Regions from separate parts of the Symbiobacterium terraclitae genome, predicted to be linked through region 2. Evidence: a T-box and tRNA genes for the amino acid it is inferred to sense, from the RefSeq annotation. Region 2 holds a T-box; the other holds one or more tRNA genes.

Region 1 (8,933 bases), on a different contig from region 2:
CGTGCTGGAGGCGGCCCGTCTGTTCGGGCTGGGGGAAGCCACCGGCGCCCTTCCCCCCGGCCACGAGCCGGTGGCGCCGCTGCCCGAGCCGCACTACGGCGGCGACGTCGCCCAGCTCAGCTTCGGCCAGGGCGGGCTGAAGGCGAGCCCGCTCCAGGTGGCGCGGGCGTACACGGCCCTCGCCAACGGCGGGACGCTCCACCCGGCCCGCCTGGTGACGGCGGTCAAGCGGACCGACGGCGCGGTGGTCGCACGGCCCAGGCTCGAGCCGGCACGTCGGGTGGTGAGCCGGGCGACGGCCGCCGAACTGCAGGCGGCGCTGCTGGCCGCGACCGTGCCGGGCGGCGAGGGCACCGGCCAGGCGGCCTGGCTGGAAGGGGTCGGGGCGGCCGGGAAATCGGGCTCCGCCGACACGGTGATGAACGGCCGCCCGGCCACGCACGCCTGGTTCGCCGGCTGGTTCCCCGCCCAGCGGCCGCGGTACGTGGTCGTGGTGCTGATCGAGGACGGCCGTTCGGGCGGGACCTTCGCCGCACCCCTCTTCCGGCGCATCGCCGAGCGGATCCTGGAGCTGGAGTGAGGCGCGCTGGGGCGCGGCCGGACCGCACCGCTGCCGAGCCCGTCCAGGTGCACGAGCGGCAGGGTGGAGAGCAACGCCGCCGGGATGCCCGCACCCGAGTGCGGGGCACGCCCGGCGGCGTCAACTATACGATGTGGTTGCACCGATCCTGCGGCAGCGCCTCGAGGCCGTTGGCCGAGGCGCGACTGCACCGCCTACAGGCTACCCACCATGCCGCCGTCCAACTGCCACGCCGAACCCGTGATGTACGAGGCCGCCTCGCTGGCGAGGAAGGCGACCGCGCGGCCGAACTCCTCCGGCCTGCCGTAGCGGCCGACGGGGATGCGGCTCGCCGCCTCCCTGCGGACCTCCTCCAGGCTCTTGCCGCTCCGGGCGGCAGCGCCCTGATCGAGGGAGTCCACCCGGTCGGTGTGGATCCGGCCGGGAGCCACGCAGTTCACCGTGATACCCAGCGGCGCCACCTCGGTGGCCAGGCTCTTCATCATGTTGGTGACGGCGGCCCGGAGGGAGTTGGAGAGGATCAGGTTCTGGATGGGCTGCTTCACGCCGGAGGACGTGATGTAGATGATCCGGCCGAATCCCCGCTCCTTCATGGAGGGCAGCGCGGCTCGGCTCAGGCGGACGGCCGGCATCAGGAGCGAGTTGAAGGCGTTGACCCAGGCATCGTCGTCGAAGTCGAGGAAACCGCCCGCGGGCGGGCCGCCGGTGTTGGAGACCACGATGTCCACGCCGCCGTACTCCGCCAGCGCCGCTGCGACGAACCGCTCCAGGTCCTCCTTTCGGCTGACGTCCGCCGCCATAGCGAGCACCTTGCGCCCGGTCTCCTGGCGTATCCGCCCGGCGGCCGAGCTGATGGCCTCCTCGCTGCGGCTGCAGATGGCGAGGTCGCACCCCTCACGGGCCAGCGCCAGCGCCGAGGCGTAGCCGAGCCCTGTGCTGGCTGCGGTCACCCAGGCTATCTTCCCCGTCAACCCGAGATCCATACCGGCACACTCCTTTCTCAATCCGCATAAAGAAGGGAGCACGTTACCTGTCGACCAGGCGACGGGCCCCCACCGTTATGGCGTGCCTTCCACGTGCAGGAGGTCGCGGGCAGTTTTCAGGGCGTTGAGCTTGGCGTTCAGCATGTCGATCTCGCCTTCCAGCGAGGTGAGGTTCCGCTCGGTGGTGTGGAGCACTTCCTTGAGGGAGGCGACCTCCTGCTGAATCGCTTTCTGGTGCTCGGGAGAGAGGAGGGCCAGGGTCGCCAGTGTCTGTTCCAGGCTGGCCTGGTTCGCCAGCAGGATCTCACGCTCGGCTTTCTTGGCGATGAGCTGCTGCTCGACCTCCTGAAGCTTCTGCGCGAAGAAGCCGATGGCATCAAAGAACGGAATATCTGGCATAGGCCCCTCCAGAGATTCTCATAGGGTGTTCCTACATTTTACACCAGCCGGCGAAACCCGTTTACATCCTCCAACGTGGAGTGCGGCCCGGGTACGCCGGCATGCTTCCGTGTCTCCGTTGCCGGAACCCGATCGCGGGTTCGCCGCGGTCCGTGTCAAATCCGCATGCGGGGCGCTCCCTCGACGCCCTCCGACAGCGCCGGGCTGCCCCAGATCAGGCTGCGGAGCGCCGCACCCCACCCGCCGATGCGGCCGATCCAGGCGGCCTCGGTGAACCGCTTGAGAATCCCCGGCACCAGCCCGCTCAGGGTGATAGCCCCCACCCGGCCCACGGCCCGGTGCTCCCCGAGGTCGACGAGGACGCCCTTGCTCCGCAGCGGCGCGGGTGACCTGCCGGTCAGGACCGCCGCGAGCGCCCGGCCCTGCTGAAGGGCCGCCTGGGCGGACGGCTGGTGGCCGGATGCGCAGTCGCCGATCACGTACACGTCGGGGAGCGGCGTCCGGTAATCGGGCCCGACGATTACCCGGCCCGTCCTGTCGGCGGGCAGGCCGAGCGCCGTCACCAGTGGGTGTGCCCTGACCCCGGCCGCCCAGATCATCAGCCCGAAGGGCAGGACCGTTCCGTCCCGCAGGTGGGCGCGGCCGGCCTCGACCCGCGTCACCGGCGAGCCGGCCAGCACGTTGACACCCAGCAGCCCCAGGCGGCGCCGGGCTGCGCGCGCCAGGCGGGGAGGAAGGCCTGGCAGAAGGGTCGGGGCGGCCTCCACCAGCGTGATCGACCGGTGCCCGGGGCGCCGCAGGGCGATGTGGGCCGCCAGCTCGACGCCCGTCAGGCCGCCGCCGGCGATGAGCACCGGGGCGTCGGGGCCGAGGGCGTCGAGCCGCCGCCGGATCTCCTCGGCGTCGGCGAGGCCCCTGAGCATCTGGCAGTGCTCCCGGACGCCGGGCACGCCGTAGTCGTGATCCACGCTGCCCACCGCGAGAACGAGGCGTTCGTAGCGGATGTCTCCCGCGGTGGTGGAGAGCGTGCGGGTCCCGGGATCGACGGCGATGACCTCCGCCCGGATGAAGCGGAAGTCGCCCAGCTGGTCGAAGGGGATCAGGATCGACTCCGCCGGGCGGGTCCCGGCCGCCACCTGGTGGGTCTCGACGAGCATCGTGTGATAGGGGTTCTTGTCGATCAAGGTCACGGGGACCTCGGGGCTGTACTTCCGCATCTGCCTGATGAAAGAGAGTCCTGCGTATCCGCCGCCCACCACCAGAATCGGACGGTTCTCGCCCACCGCACATCCCCCCAGCGCGTGGTTGTGAATCTCTTCACAACCAATGTACGCCGTTCGCGGAGGAATGTCAACATCGAGGTTAAAAAAGTCTTGCTGAATCGTCACCCCACTGCCGGTTCGTCGTGGTGCCGGCTGCGGCCGCCGCGAATGTGGCCTTCGGGGCGGAAGACGGCGATTGGAAGAGACATGGCGGCGGTGGCACAGCTGGTGGGAGAAACTCGGACTTGCCGAAGCGGTGCGGATACGGTAACATAGAGTTCCGCCGGAGCATCATATCCGGCGCATACGGCCCGGTAGCTCAGTTGGTAGAGCACGCGACTGAAAATCGCGGTGTCGCCGGTTCGATTCCGGCCTGGGCCACCACATACGGGGCTATAGCTCAGTTGGGAGAGCGCTTGAATGGCATTCAAGAGGTCAGGGGTTCGACTCCCCTTAGCTCCACCAGTCCGCTAGCGGGCCGGCGGAAACGCGTCAGGGTCGGAAGGCAGCAGCGCACCGTCGGTTCGCTAGGTGGACATCTCGCAGATGTGGCGGAATTGGCAGACGCGCACGGCTCAGGACCGTGTCGGGTAACCACTCCCGGTGGGAGTTCGAGTCTCCCCATCTGCACCAGATTGCACAGCAGAGAACCGACCCTGCCTCGTGGGGCAGGGTCGGTTCTTTTTTCCTGTCTCGCCGGGGCAACCGGCGCGCGCTGCCATCGGGGGCCGCGGAACGCCGCCCGGACAGTTCTCCCCGCCGGGCGGGTCCTGACCCGGGGCGGGACAGCGCGGGTTCTAGTCCGCGGCAGCGGTGGATCCCGCCCCTTCCCGGAAGATGAGGAAGTAGGCCAGGCTGTCGGTGAGCGCCTGCCAGGAGGCCTCGAGGATGTTGGACGAGGCCCCCACCGTCGACCAGCGCTCCTCGCCGTCGCCGGACTCGATGAGCACCCGCACGACGGCGCCCGTGCCCTGGGAGCCCTCGAGTACGCGCACCTTGTAGTCCAGCAGCTGCATGCGGGAGACGGAGGGGTAGACCTCGGTCAGCGCCTTGCGGAGCGCCTGGTCCAGCGCGTGCACCGGCCCGTTGCCCTCGGCGGCGGTGTGGACGATCTGGTCGCCGACGCGCAGCTTGATGGCGACCTCGCTTTCGGCTGGTCCGTCGGCGGCGCCGGTGACCATCAGCTTCACGCCCAGCACCTCGAACGGCGCCTTTCCCTTGTAGGTGAGCAGCGCCACGGAGGCCTCGGCGCCCTCGTACTGGAAGCCCCGGCTTTCCCGCTCCTTCACCTGCTGGATCAGGGCGGCGGCCTCGGCCGGCGAAAGCTGGTCGCCGAAGGCCGCCAGGAGGTTGGAGCGGCCGCCCACGTCGGAGACCAGCACCCGCCGCTCGTTGCCGACGGTCTCCGGGGGCAGGTGCTCGTACATCGCCGGATCCTTCAGCAGGGCGCTCACGTGGACGCCGGCCTTGTGGGCGAAGGCATTGCGGCCCACGAAGGGCTGCGCGTCCCAGGGGGGGAGGTTCGCCACCTCGCTGACGAAGTGGCTGGCCGCGGTCAGCTCGCGCAGCTTATCCTCGGGGAGGCAGGGGATGCCCATCTTGAGCTGGAGGTTGGGGATGATCGCACAGAGGTTGGCGTTGCCGCAGCGCTCGCCGTAGCCGTTGATCGTCCCCTGCACCATCGTCGCCCCCGCCCGGACCGCCGCCAGCGTGACGGCCACGCCGAGGCCGCTGTCGTCGTGGGCGTGGATGCCGAGGCGGACGCCCGGCAGTTCGGCGGCGACCCGCCGGACCACCGCCGCGGCGTCCTCCGGCAGCGTCCCGCCGTTGGTGTCGCAGAGCACGACCCAGTCCGCGCCGCCGGCGACTGCGGCCCGGAGCGTCGCCAGGGCGTACTCCGGGTTCCGGCGGAACCCGTCGAAGAGGTGCTCCGCGTCGTAGACCACTTCCCGCCCCTGCCGCTTCAGGTAGGCCACGGACTCCCGGATCATCCGGAGGTTCTCCTCCAGGGTGGTCCCCAGCCCCCGGGTGACGTGGTAGTCCCAGCTCTTGCCGAAGAGGGCCACCGCCTCTGTGCCGGCCTCCAGCAGGGCCGCCAGGGTGGCGTCCGACTCGGCGGCGTTTCCGGCCCGGCAGGTGGAGCCGAAGGCCACGGCCTTCGCGCCCCGCAGCGGCCGCTCCCGCAGGAGGCGGAAGAACTCGCCGTCCTTGGGGTTCGACCCCGGCCAGCCGCCCTCGACGTAGGGGATCCCGAGGTCGGCGAGGCGGTGGGCAATCCGAACCTTGTCCTGGCTGGAGTAGGAGATGCCAGCCCGCTGGGACCCGTCGCGCAGGGTCGTGTCATACAGAGTGACAGCCAACAACCTCATTCGACCTCCTTGTGGGAAGAATGGACAAGGCCCCCATCCCATACGGGACGGGGGCCTCGTGGCCTCCGCGGTACCACCCGGATTTGCCGCGCGCAGGCGGCCTCCTCAGCCGACACCGGTCGATGTCGCCTCCCGGTAACGGGGGAGGACCGGCCACGCCTACCCCGCGCAGGGGCTCGGGTGGCGGCTCGAAGGGGATCTTCGCCGGGTCTGCCGTGCGGACCTCGCAGCGATGTGGCCCGCTCTCTGGGACGGCGCGCGCCGGTTACTCGCCCTCGTCATCGCCTGCAGCAATCATGAGTATTTATCGACCACTTTATCCGCAGGGAATGGCCGTGTCAAGCCCGAATCGCTAAGAGTCGGAGCCAGTGGCAACGATATCCACGAGGGAGGATGAGATGATCGTGCAGGCACCGCTGAGCCAGACGTGGGATCTCGACGTTTTCTTCCCCGGGGGAAGCGACTCCCCCGAATTCCGCGCATTCCTCGACGACCTCGCCGCCCGCGTCGCCGATCTGAAGCAGCGCCTGGAGGCGGCGCAGGTGCCCCAGAGCCCCGCCGAGCTGGACGCCTGGGCGCCGCTCCTCACCGAGTTTCAGGACGTGGCGCGGCACCTCCGGCAGGCCGGGGCGTTCATCTCCTGCCTGACCGCCCAGTCGATGGCCGACCAGGGGGCCAAGCTGCTCGAGGGCCGGTTGAGCCAGATCAGGGCGGCCGCCGGCAACGCCACGACCCTGATGGACCACCAGATCAGCCAGCTGCCGGAGGACGTGTTCACGGCGCTGGTGGAGCGGCCTGACTTCGCCGGGATCGCCTACCCCCTGCGGGAGCGCCGGGCCCGGGCCGCCATGCGGATGGACCCGCAGCGGGAGTCGCTGGCCGGCGACCTGGCCGTGGACGGCTACCACGCCTGGGGGCGGCTCTACGACGAGCTCGTCGCCCGGATCCAGATCCCGTGGGAGGAGGGCGGCAAGACCGTCCACCTGTCGGCGGGTCAGGCCTTCAACCGGATGCACGACCCCGACCGGGCCGTGCGGGCCGAGCTGTTCGCACGCTGGGAGAAGGCCTGGGGCGAGCAGGCAGAGCTGATCGGCGCGGCGCTGAACCACCTGGCCGGCTTCCGCATCCAGCTCTACAAGCACCGGGGGTGGGACTCCATCCTGTCGGAGCCGCTGGAGACCAACCGCATGAAGCCCGAGACGCTGGACGTGATGTGGGCGGTCATCGACCGGAACAAGGAGATCTTCGTCGAGTTCCTCAACCGGAAGGCGAAGCTCCTGGGGCTCGAGAAGCTGGCCTGGTACGACGTCGATGCCCCGCTGGGCGGCTCGAGCACGAAGGTGACCTACGACGAGGCCGCGGCCTTCATCGTGGAGCACTTCGGCCGTTTCTCGCCGGACATGGCGCGCTTTGCTGAGCAGGCCTTTGCGAATCGGTGGATCGAGGCCGAGGACCGGCCCGGCAAGCGGCCCGGCGGCTTCTGCACCTCGTTCCCGCTGAGCCACCAGTCCCGCATCTTCATGACCTTCGGCGGGACCCTGGACAACGTCTCCACCCTGGCGCACGAGCTGGGCCACGCCTACCACCAGTCGGTGATGAACGACCTGCCGCAGATGGCGCAGGGCTACGCGATGAACGTCGCCGAGACCGCGTCCACCTTCGCCGAGCTGCTGGTGAGCGACGCTGCGCTCAAGGCCGCGGGCAGCGACGAGGAGCGGTTGACGCTGCTGGCCGGGAAGGCCGAGCGGGCCGTGGCCTTCTTCATGAACATCCATGCCCGCTTCCTGTTCGAGACCCGCTTCTACGCCGAGCGGCACAAGGGCCTGCTGCCGGTGGCCCGGCTCAACCAGCTGATGGTCGAGGCGCAGAAGGAGGCATACCGCGACGCCCTCTCGGAGTACCATCCGCACTTCTGGGCCTCCAAGCTGCATTTCTACATCACCGGCCAGCCGTTCTACAACTTCCCGTACACCTTCGGCTTCCTGTTCAGCTCGGGCGTCTACGCCCGTGCGGTGGCCGAGGGGCCGTCCTTCGCCCGGCGGTACGTCGACCTGCTGCGCGACACGGGCCGGATGCGGGTCGAGGACCTGGCCGCCAAGCACCTGGGCGTCGACCTTACCAAGCCCGACTTCTGGCAGCAGGCCGTGGATGTCTCGGTGGCCGACGTGAAGCAGTTCCTGGCGCTGACCGAGAACCGGTAGCAGCGCGGCGCCTGCGCCTGACGACCAGAACCGGTAGCAGCGCGGCGCCTTCGCCTGCCTACCAGAACCGATAGCAGCGCGGCGCCTTCACCTGCCTACCAGAACCGGTAGCGGTCCGGCGCATTCGCCCGCTCGCCGGGGCCGGTAGTTGCCCGGCGCACTCGCTCGCTCACCAGAACCCGGAGCACCGCGGCCCGCCATCCGGTACCTAGGCATACGCGCCTGGCACGCACTGGCACGTTCGGACTACGCGGATTAGGTCCGACGACCCTTACGGGCCCGAGTGCGCCTATCGTACACTGGAGTCGGAACAAGGGCGCTGAGACAGGGAGAGTCGCCCCACCAGGGCACGCCGACTGAGGCGTGTCCCTGGTGGGGCTTTCGCCGTGAAAGGAGAGATGATGCGTGCTGCAAGCCATCGTGATCGGTGGCGGGGCAACGGGCGCCGGCATCCTCAGGGATCTGGCCCTGCGCGGCATTAAGGCCGCCCTGGTGGAGCAGGGCGACCTGGTGCACGGCACGTCCAGCCGCTACCACGGCCTGCTGCACAGCGGCGGCCGCTACGCGGTGAAGGATGCGGAGTCCGCCCGGGAGTGCGCGGAGGAGAACCAGATCGTGCGGCGGATCGCACCCTTTGCCGTGGAGCCCTGCGGCGGGCTGTTCGTCCGCCTCGAGCAGGACGATCCGGCCTACGCCGCACAGTGGGTGACGGCCTGCCGGGAGGCCGGCATCGCCGTGGAGGAGCTGGACGTCGACCGCCTGCGCCGGGAGGAGCCGCTGCTGGCCGAGTCGGTGCGGGAGGCCTACGCCGTGCCCGACGCCTCCGTCGACGGCTGGCGGCTCGTGCAGGGCAACGTTGCGGCCGCCGAAGCCTACGGGGCCCGGGTGTACACCTACCGGCGGGTCGAGGGCCTCCTGATGAGCGGCGGCAACGTGGCGGGCGTGCGCCTCAGGAACCTGGCCACCGGCGAGGAGGAGCGGCTGGAGGCGGAGATGGTGATCAACGCCGCCGGCGCCTGGGCCGGGCAGATCGCGGCCATGGCCGGTATCCAGCTGGACGTGGTGGCCGACCGCGGCGTCCTCCTGGTCTACCACGGGCGGCTGACGAGCCGGGTGGTCAACCGGCTGCGCAAGCCCGG
Region 2 (8,933 bases):
CTGAAGCACCTGGGCGTCGACCGGGTCGTCTACCCCCAGCGCGACATGGGCATCCGCGTGGCCAGCAACATCGCCACGGGCGGCATCATCGACTACGTGCGCCTCTCCGACGAGTACGGCATGGCCGAGATCACGCCGCCCAGGATGGTGCTGGGCCGGAGCCTGCAGGAGCTGGACCTGCCCCACCGCTACGGCTTGAACGTGATGGCCATCAAGCGGGGGAACCGGGTGATCGTCTCGCCCCGCGCCCAGGAGCGCATCGCCGAGGGCGACGTGATGGTGGTCATCGGGTCGGCCGGGGGCATCACCCGGCTGCAGGGCGAGTAGCGGGGAGGGCGGAGCATGGCATTGGAGCAGCGCCGGAGGGCGCCATCGTTCACCCCGCCGCAGGCCCTGGCCCTTGGCTTCGCACTGATGATCTTCACGGGCACCATCCTGCTCGCCCTGCCGATCGCTCACGAGCCGGGGCAGCAGCTCACGCTGGTGGACGCCCTCTTCATGGCCACCTCGGCCGTCTGCGTCACCGGGCTGGCGGTGGTGGACGTGGCGACTACCTTCAGCACCTTCGGTGAGGTCGTCCTGATGCTGTTGGTCCAGGCGGGCGGCCTCGGCATCATGAGCCTCTCCACGATGATGTTCCTGGTGACGGGCCGGCGCATCGGGCTGCAGGAGCGGCTGATGATGCAGGAGGCCCTCGGCTCCTTCTCCATCGCCGGGGTGGTGAAGACGACCCGCAGCATCATCACGACCACCCTGATCGTCGAGGCGGTGGGCGCCGCGCTGCTCACCCTGCGCTTCCTCGCCTACTACCCCCCCGGGCAGGCGCTCTACTTTGGGGTGTTCCACGCGATCACCGCCTTCAACAACGCGGGCTTCGACCTCACATCTCAGTCGCTGCGCATCTTCAACCGGGATCCGTTCATTCTGCTGGTCGTGGCCGGGTTGATCCTGCTCGGCGGGATAGGTTTCATCGTGATGCAGGACGTGTGGCGCCAGCGGCGGTGGGAGCGCTTTGCCCTGCAGACCAAGATCGTGCTGGTGGTCACGGGCGGGCTGCTGGTCGCGGGCACGCTGCTCATCCTGGCGCTGGAGTACGGCAATCCGGCGACCCTGGGGCCGCTGCCGTTCCCGGACAAGTTCTTCAACGCCCTCTTCACCTCGGTCACGTTCCGTACTGCCGGCTTTGAGTCCATCTCCATGGGGAGGATGGCCTACGCCGCCCTGCTGGTGGCCATCGTGCTGATGTACATCGGCGGCTCCCCCGGCGGCACGGGGGGCGGCATCAGGACGACCACCTTCGCGGTGATCATCCTGGCCGTGCGGGCGACCGTGCGCGGAACTGAGGAGATCCAGGTGATGGGCCGGCGGCTGCCCCGGGAGCTGCTGGACAGGGCGATCGCCATCGCCGCGATGGCCATGGCCATCATCGTCGTCGTGGGCGGTCTGCTGCTGGTGACCGAGAGCCACGTGGTCTCCGACCCCGGCAACCCGGTCACCATCGCCGACGTGCTGTTCGAGGGCACCTCGGCCTTTTCCACCGTAGGGCTCACGACGGGGGTCACGCCCCACCTAAGTATCCCCGGCCGCCTGCTGATCGCCCTCACCATGTACATCGGCCGCATCGGGCCGCTCACCGCCGCCGTGGCCCTGGCCCAGCGGCGCCGGGAGCGGGCGCACATCGAATATCCGGAGGAGCGGGTGATGATCGGATGAGCCGCAAGACGATCGTCGTGGTCGGACTGGGCCGGTTCGGGTCCAGCGTGGCGCTGCACCTGCAGCGCATGGGCCACGAGGTGCTGGGCATCGACCAGAACCAGGACCGGGTGGACCACTTCGCCGCGGAACTCACCCACGTCGTGGCCTGCGACTCCACCGACGAGGATGCGCTCCGGGCCCTGGGCCTGCGCAACTTCGACGTCGGCGTCGTCGCCATCGGCAACGACGTCGAGGCCTCGATCCTGACGACCGTCCTCCTGAAGGAGCAGGGCGTGCCCCTGGTGGTGGCCAAGGCGATGAGCGAGCTGCACGGCCGCACCCTCGAGAAGGTGGGCGCCGACCGGGTCTTCTACCCCGAGCGCGACATGGGCGCCCGGGTGGCCCACTCCCTGCTCACCGGGAGCGAGATCGACTACATCGAGCTCTCGCCGGAGTACACCATCATGGAGATGGAGGCGCCGCCCCAGCTGGAGGGCCTGACCCTGCGGGAGGCTAACCTGCGGGCCCGCTTCGGCATCTCGGTGCTGGCCCTGAAGTCCGGCGAGCACATCAATGCGGCGCCGCTGGCCACCGACCAGATCAAGCCCGGCGACCACCTGGTGCTGCTGGGGAGCAAAGAGGGCGTCAAGCAGCTGGAGAGGATGTTGCAGCAGCAATGAGCAGCCACGAGGCCCCGCTGGGGCCCAAGCACAGACTGGTTCAACAGGCCCGCCTCCTCGCCCGGGAGCGCCGGGAGCGGGAGGCGGCGGGCCTCGCCCACATGGAGGGCGTGCGGCTCGTCGAGGAGGCGCTGGCGGCGGGGGTGGAGGTGGCCTACCTCCTCTACTCGCCCGACCTGGCGGAGCGCCCCCGGGGCGCCGAGCTGCTGTGCGCGGCGTCGGCCCGGGGCGTGCCGCTCTACCGTGCCACGCCGGAAGCCCTGGAGCGGGCCGCCGACACCCAGACCCCGCAGGGCGTCGTGGGCGTCTTCCGGCCGCGGCCCTGGGCACTGGACGACCTGGGGCCGGGGCTGGTGCTGGTGCTGGACAACCTGCAGGACCCCGGCAACCTGGGCACCGTCGTCCGGACGCTGGAGGCGCTGGGCGGCGGCGGCGCCGTGGTGGCGGGCGGGGTGGACCCCTACAACCCCAAGGTGGTGCGGGGAGCGATGGGCTCGCTCTTCCGGCTGCCGGTGGTGAAGCTGGGCCTCGACGCGGCCCTGCGGGGGCTGCGGGCCCGGGGTCGGCGCATCTACGTGGCGGATGCCGGCGGCGCCCTGTCTCCCTGGGAGGCGACGCTCACCCGGGCGGCGGTCGTCATCGGCAACGAGGGCGCCGGCCCCTCGCCGCTGGCCCGCCAGGAGGCCGACGGCGTGGTCTCCATCCCGATGGTCGGGCCCACCGAGTCGCTGAACGCAGGCGTGGCCGCGGCGCTCATGGTCTACGAGGCGCTGCGGCAGCAGGCCTGAATGGCGCACGCCCTTCAGTTCGATGTCTCTTTATGACGCTTCTGCTGTAAAGCCTTGAGGGACAGGTGCGGGCGTGGTATAATACCAGATGTCGGACAAATCGAACAAGGGTAGAGGGAGGGAGTGGCGGCGTGAACAACTCCGCTACCGCAGAGGTGCTCTGGACCATCTTCTCCCACACCGGTTCCGTCATCGCCTACTTGCTCTACAAGCGCTTTACAGTCCAGTAGCCATTTGCTATACTCATCCCCACAGGTTTGGTCTACGTGGCAATCGGCTGTGATGGAGGAAAGTAGCCGACAGCGGTGGTGTCCAGGGAGGCCGTGCCCCGACTGCAAGCCGGCTCTCCACCCGTCGCGTGAAGTTCCCTCCGGAGCTGCCCTGCTGAACGGCACGGTCAAAGCCCAGTAGGCGGGGACGGGTCCTTCCCGTTACAGGAGGGCGGCGTGCTGGCGCCTGTCAAGAGCGGAGCCCGCATGGGCTCAACTCGGGTGGTACCGCGGAAGCGAGCGCTTTCGTCCCGTTGGTGGGACGAAGGCGCTCATTTTGATTTTCGGAGGTGGCCTTGTTGAAGGAGCAGTTGCTGAAGTTGCGCGACGAGGCGCTCGCCGCCATCGCAGCGGCCCCCGACGTGGGGGCGGTCCAGGAGATGCGGGTGCGCTACCTGGGCAAGAAGTCGGACCTGAGCCGTGTCCTGGGCGGGCTGGGCCAGCTCCCCACCGTCGAGGAGCGCAAGGCGATGGGCGCGCTGGGCAACGAGATCAAGCAGGCGATCACCGCAGCGCTCGACGCCCGGGAGGCGCACCTGGCCGCCGCCGAGCTTGAGGCCCGGCTCGCGCGTGAGCGGCTGGACGTCACCCTGCCCGGGGAGCCGGTCCGGCGGGGCCACCTGCACATCCTCAACCAGGTGATCCACCGCATCGAGGAGATCTTCATCGCCATGGGCTACGAGGTGGCCGAGTCCCGCCAGGTGGAGACCGACTGGTACAACTTCGAGGCGCTGAACATTCCCAAGGGCCACCCGGCGCGCGACGCGCAGGACTCGCTCTTCCTCACCGACGAGGTGCTGCTGCGCACGCACACCTCCAACACGCAGATCCGCTACATGCTGGAGGTCGCCAAGGGCCGCACCCCGGTGAAGATCATCTGCCCCGGCCGCGTCTTCCGGCGCGACTTCGAGGACGCGACCCACGCCATGATGTTCCACCAGGTCGAGGGGCTGGTCATCGACCGGGGCATCACCATGGCCTCGCTGAAGGGCGCCCTCACCGAGATGGCCCGGGGTCTCTTCGGCCCGAACGTCGGCATCCGGCTCCGGCCCTCCTACTTCCCCTTCACGGAGCCCTCGGCGGAGATGGACATCTCCTGCATCTTCTGCGGCGGGAAGGGCTGCCGCACCTGCAAGGGCTCGGGCTGGATCGAGATCGGCGGCTCGGGCATGGTGCACCCCAACGTGCTCCGGGCCGGCGGCTACGACCCCGAGGAGGTCTCGGGCTGGGCCTTCGGCTACGGCCCGGAGCGGGTGGCGATGCTGATGTACGGCATCGAGGACATCCGGCACTTCGTCAACAACGACATGCGGTTCCTGCGGCAGTTCTAGGCGAGGGGAGGCGGCACAGATGCGGGTTTCTTACAACTGGCTGAAGGATTACGTGGCTGTGGACCTCTCCCCGCGGGAGCTGGCCGACCGGCTGACCGCCCGGGGCGTGGTGGTGGAGAACCTGGTCTCCGCCAACCCCGGGGTGGAGGGGGTCGTGGTGGGCCGGGTGGTCGCGCTGGAGCGCCACCCCAACGCCGACACGCTCTGGGTCTGCCAGGTGGACGTGGGCGGGGGCAACGTGCTCCAGATCGTCACCGGCGCGCAGAACGTCACGGTGGGCGCGCTGGTGCCGGCGGCGGTGCCGGGTTCGAAACTGCCGGGCATGGAGATGGGGGTCAAGAAGCTCCGGGGCGTGGAGTCCCACGGCATGCTCTGCTCCGAGGTGGAACTGCAGGTGGGCGACGACGCCGACGGTATCATGATCCTGCCCCCGGAGGACGGGCTGGAGCCGGGCATGGACGTGGCCGAGGTCCTGGGCCTCAACGACTGGATCATGGAGCTGGACCTGACGGCCAACTACGCCGCCCACTGCCAGTCGCTGATCGGCGTGGCGCAGGAGGTCGCCGCCCTGGTGGGCGGGGAGGTCGCCCTGCCCGCGACCTACACCGAGGACGCGCCGGGCACGGACGCGCATGACCTGATCGCCGTGCGCATCGACGCCCCCGACCTCTGCAGCCGCTATGCGGCCCGGGTGGTGCGCGGGGTGAAGGTCGGCCCGTCGCCGCTCTGGCTGCAGGCGCGGATCCGGGCGGCGGGGATGCGGCCCATCAACAACATTGTGGACATCGCCAACTTCGTCATGATGGAGCTGGGCCAGCCGCTGCACACCTTCGACCACGCGAAGATCCGCGGCCGGCAGATCATCGTGCGCCGGGCCGGCGCCGGCGAGCGCTTCACCACCCTGGACGGGCAGGAGCGCGTGCTGGACGAGAACGTGCTGGTCATCGCCGACGGCGAGGGGCCGGTGGCCCTGGCCGGCGTCATGGGCGGGCTGGAGTCGGAGGTCACCGATCAGACGGTGGACATCCTGATCGAGTCGGCCCACTTCGACAACATCAACAACCGGCGCACCGCGCTGCGGTACAACCTGCCCAGCGAGGCGTCCAAGCGGTTCACCAAGGGCGTCGACCCCTCCGGCTGCATCCGGGCCGCCGACCGGGCCGCGCAGCTGATGGCCGGGCTGGCCGGCGGCACCGTGGTCGCCGGCTGCGTGGACGTCTACCCGCGCCCGGCGGTCCCGCCCGTCATCCTGCTGCGCACCGACCGGGCCAACGCCCTCACCGGGCTGAAGCTGTCGCCGGAGCGGATGGCCGAGCACCTTACGAGCCTGGGCATGGCGGTGCTGCGCCCGGCCGACCTGGTCGCCGACCTGGCCCAGGGCGCGCCCGAGCCGGGCGAGGAGGCGGGAGAGGACCTGGGCGGCCGCCCGGTCTGGACCGCCATCCACCAGGTCTCGCCGGTGCCCGCCGACCCGGAGTCGTACCGGGCGTGGGCTTCCGCCGCCTGGGCCGCGCTGGAGGAGGCCGGTGCGCGGCTCGAGGCGCTGCTGGGCCATGGGGCGACGCCCGGTGCCGGCGGTGAGGCGACCGTGGACGCCGAGGTGCTGGCGGATGCCGGTCAGGCGCCGGCGGTGAGCGGCGGGGCCGCGGCGGGGACCGGGCAGGCGGTGCAGGCCGGCGAGGGCGGCGAGATCCTGGTCGTCGTGGTGCCGACCCGGCGCAGCGACATCGCCATCGAGGTCGACCTGATCGAGGAGATCGCCCGCTGCGAGGGCTACGACCAGATCCCGCTGGAGCTGCCGACGCTGCCCTCGACCCGGGGAGGCCGCACCCCCCAGGCGGAGGCGAAGCTGGCCGCCCGGCGGGCGCTGGCCGGCGCGGGCCTCACCGAGGTGCTCACGCACTCGCTGATCCACCCCCGCGTTTACGACATGTTGGGGCTGCCGGCGGACGATCCCCACCGGAACTTCCTCACGCTGGCCAACCCGATGTACGACGAGCGCTCCACGCTGCGCACCCTGCTGCTGCCGGGCCTGCTGGACGCGGTGAAGTACAACGTCAACCGGCAGATCCGCGACCTGGCCATCTTCGAGATCAGCCACATCTACCGGCCGGTCGAGGGGCAGCAGCTGCCCGACGAGCCGCTGGTGCTGGGGCTGGCGATGACCGGCAACCTGGCCCCGCTGGGCTGGCGCAGCCCGGAGAAGCCTGCGGACTTCTTCGCCCTGAAGGGCGTGGTCGAGCACCTGCTGGCCGAGCTGGGCGTGCAGGGCGCCAGCTTCGAGCCCAGCGCCAACCCGGTGCTGCACCCGGGGCGGCAGGCTGCCCTGCTGCTGAACGGCGTGCCGGCCGGCCACCTGGGCGAGCTGCACCCGCGGGTGCAGGAGGCCTGGGAGCTGCCCGGCCGGGTCTACGTGGCGGAGGTCGCCTTCGGCCCGCTGGTGGCGGCGATGGCGCCCCAGGCCACCTACCGGCCCGTGCCGCGCTTCCCCGCCGTCGCCAGGGACGTGGCGATGGTGGTCGGCCTCGACACGCCCGCCAGCCGGTTCGAGGCGGCGATCCGGGAGGCCGGCGGCGAGCTGCTGGAGGACGTGCGGCTGTTCGACCTCTACCAGGACGAGAGGCTGGGCGAGGGCAAGCGCTCGCTGGCCTACCGGCTGACCTACCGGGCCGCCGACCGCACGCTCACCGACGCCGAGCTGGAGCCGGTGCACAACCGGGTCCGGGAGGCGCTGCAGGCGCTGGGCGCCGAGCTGCGGAGCTGAATCAACTTGCGACATGATCGGGGAGGGTGCGCCTTGCGGGGCGCACCCTTCTTTGTGCAGGCGGTTACCCACGTCGCAGGGGTCGACGGGCTTGGTTGGAACGTGAAGCGACGGTGACGGCGGGGCCACGAAGCGAGGCACACCGCCCTGCGGCGTGCCTCACCGGTTATTCCCCATGTCCACCCGCCATGTGCAGGATGGTGTTAAGGCGGACTGCGTGCCCGATCTCATCGGAGAGGAGCTCGAAGAAGAGCCAGCGGAGGTACGGGTCGGTCGCCCGCTGGTACTCGTCCTCGTACTCCCCGTACGCCTTGATCCCGTCATTTGCGGCGATCAGCAGACCGTCCCGGTGCGAGCTGTGCGGTACGCGCTGTGCGGTGGGGTGCAGCCGGCGACCGGTCAGCCGGAAGTACAGATCACTGAGCAACCGGAAGTGCTTATCCTCATCCGCGGCAGCCTGCTCGAGGTAGCCGCGGACCTTCTCGTCCCGGGCCTCCCCCGCCAGATGCCGGTAGAAAGCGGCTGACGTGACTTCGTCCTGTAAGTACTTCGGAATCCTGCGAGCCAGGGCTGCCAGGTCGCCGGAGGGCAGAGGCAGCGCCGGAACTGCGGGCACGAGCTCGGGCGCGGACTCGGGCAGGTCCCCCATGGGCCTCCCCTCCGGGCGGGCGTCACGCATCATGTCGCCGGGCGCCATCCCGCCGGGCGTCATGCCGCCGGGCATCATCCCGCCGGGCATCATCCCGCCGGGCATCATCCCGCCGGGCATCATCCCGCCGGGCATCATCCCGCCGGGCATCATCCCACCGGGCATCATCCCACCGGGCATCATTCCACCGGGCATCATTCCACCGGGCATCATCCCGCCCGGGATCACGCCGCCGGGCCCCATCCCGCCCGGCCACATGCCTCCGGGCCCCATTCCGCCGGGCATCATCCCCCCGAATGGCGGGGTGGCCTCCGGTCCGTATCCCGGATATTGGTGCTGGTTCATCCGTCTCCCCTCCCACGGCTGTATTGTATGGCAACTGCAAGAAGAGGGTGCGGAGGCGCTCGAGCGTATATTCCGATTTATCCCGCCGCCCTGGAGGGGTTTGCGGCCGGTGTGTCGAAATCCTCCAACCTGCAGATTGCGCACAAGTTGTAGGATACGTTGAAGATCCAGTCGCCTGAAGATCCACCGAACTACGCCCCATGTAGGAACACGGGAGAAGGAGGATGTGTTGGTGAGACGCGGACGACTGATTCGGCTGCTGGCCCCTGTCATCGCGGCCGGCCTGGTGCTGGTGGTGGGGTGCTCTGCGGGGCAGCGGAGCAGCCAGACCGGCGAGCAGTCACAGGGCGGGACCTCCACGCAGGGCCAGCGGCTCTCCATCACCATCGACACCTTCCAGGGTCGGATCCCG

What was found. The T-box of region 2 lies ahead of pheS (phenylalanine--tRNA ligase subunit alpha). A T-box ahead of a tRNA ligase gene usually reads a tRNA of that ligase, here a tRNA-Phe.
Region 1: it encodes a tRNA-Phe, which carries the amino acid that the T-box ahead of pheS (phenylalanine--tRNA ligase subunit alpha) is inferred to sense. The anticodon was not compared.

Annotation. Positions count from the first base shown of each region.
Region 1 covers NZ_JAGGLG010000013.1:77,775-86,707, reverse strand. Annotated here, with positions in the region: gene J2Z79_RS09400 (peptidoglycan D,D-transpeptidase FtsI family protein) at 1-580, shown strand, start outside; gene J2Z79_RS09395 (SDR family oxidoreductase) at 775-1,530, opposite strand; gene J2Z79_RS09390 (hypothetical protein) at 1,639-1,962, opposite strand; gene J2Z79_RS09385 (NAD(P)/FAD-dependent oxidoreductase) at 2,118-3,245, opposite strand; tRNA gene J2Z79_RS09380 (tRNA-Phe) at 3,533-3,608, shown strand; tRNA gene J2Z79_RS09375 (tRNA-Ala) at 3,614-3,689, shown strand; RNA gene ffs (signal recognition particle sRNA small type) at 3,686-3,767, shown strand; tRNA gene J2Z79_RS09365 (tRNA-Leu) at 3,767-3,857, shown strand; gene cimA (citramalate synthase) at 4,022-5,593, opposite strand; gene J2Z79_RS09355 (M3 family oligoendopeptidase) at 5,992-7,794, shown strand; gene glpA (anaerobic glycerol-3-phosphate dehydrogenase subunit GlpA) at 8,200-8,933, shown strand, end outside.
Region 2 covers NZ_JAGGLG010000003.1:147,694-156,626, reverse strand. Annotated here, with positions in the region: gene J2Z79_RS03160 (potassium channel family protein) at 1-327, shown strand, start outside; gene J2Z79_RS03155 (TrkH family potassium uptake protein) at 343-1,713, shown strand; gene J2Z79_RS03150 (potassium channel family protein) at 1,710-2,375, shown strand; gene J2Z79_RS03145 (TrmH family RNA methyltransferase) at 2,372-3,163, shown strand; T-box leader at 3,434-3,689, shown strand; gene pheS (phenylalanine--tRNA ligase subunit alpha) at 3,732-4,763, shown strand; gene pheT (phenylalanine--tRNA ligase subunit beta) at 4,783-7,527, shown strand; gene J2Z79_RS03130 (ferritin family protein) at 7,694-8,521, opposite strand; gene J2Z79_RS03125 (ABC transporter substrate-binding protein) at 8,754-8,933, shown strand, end outside.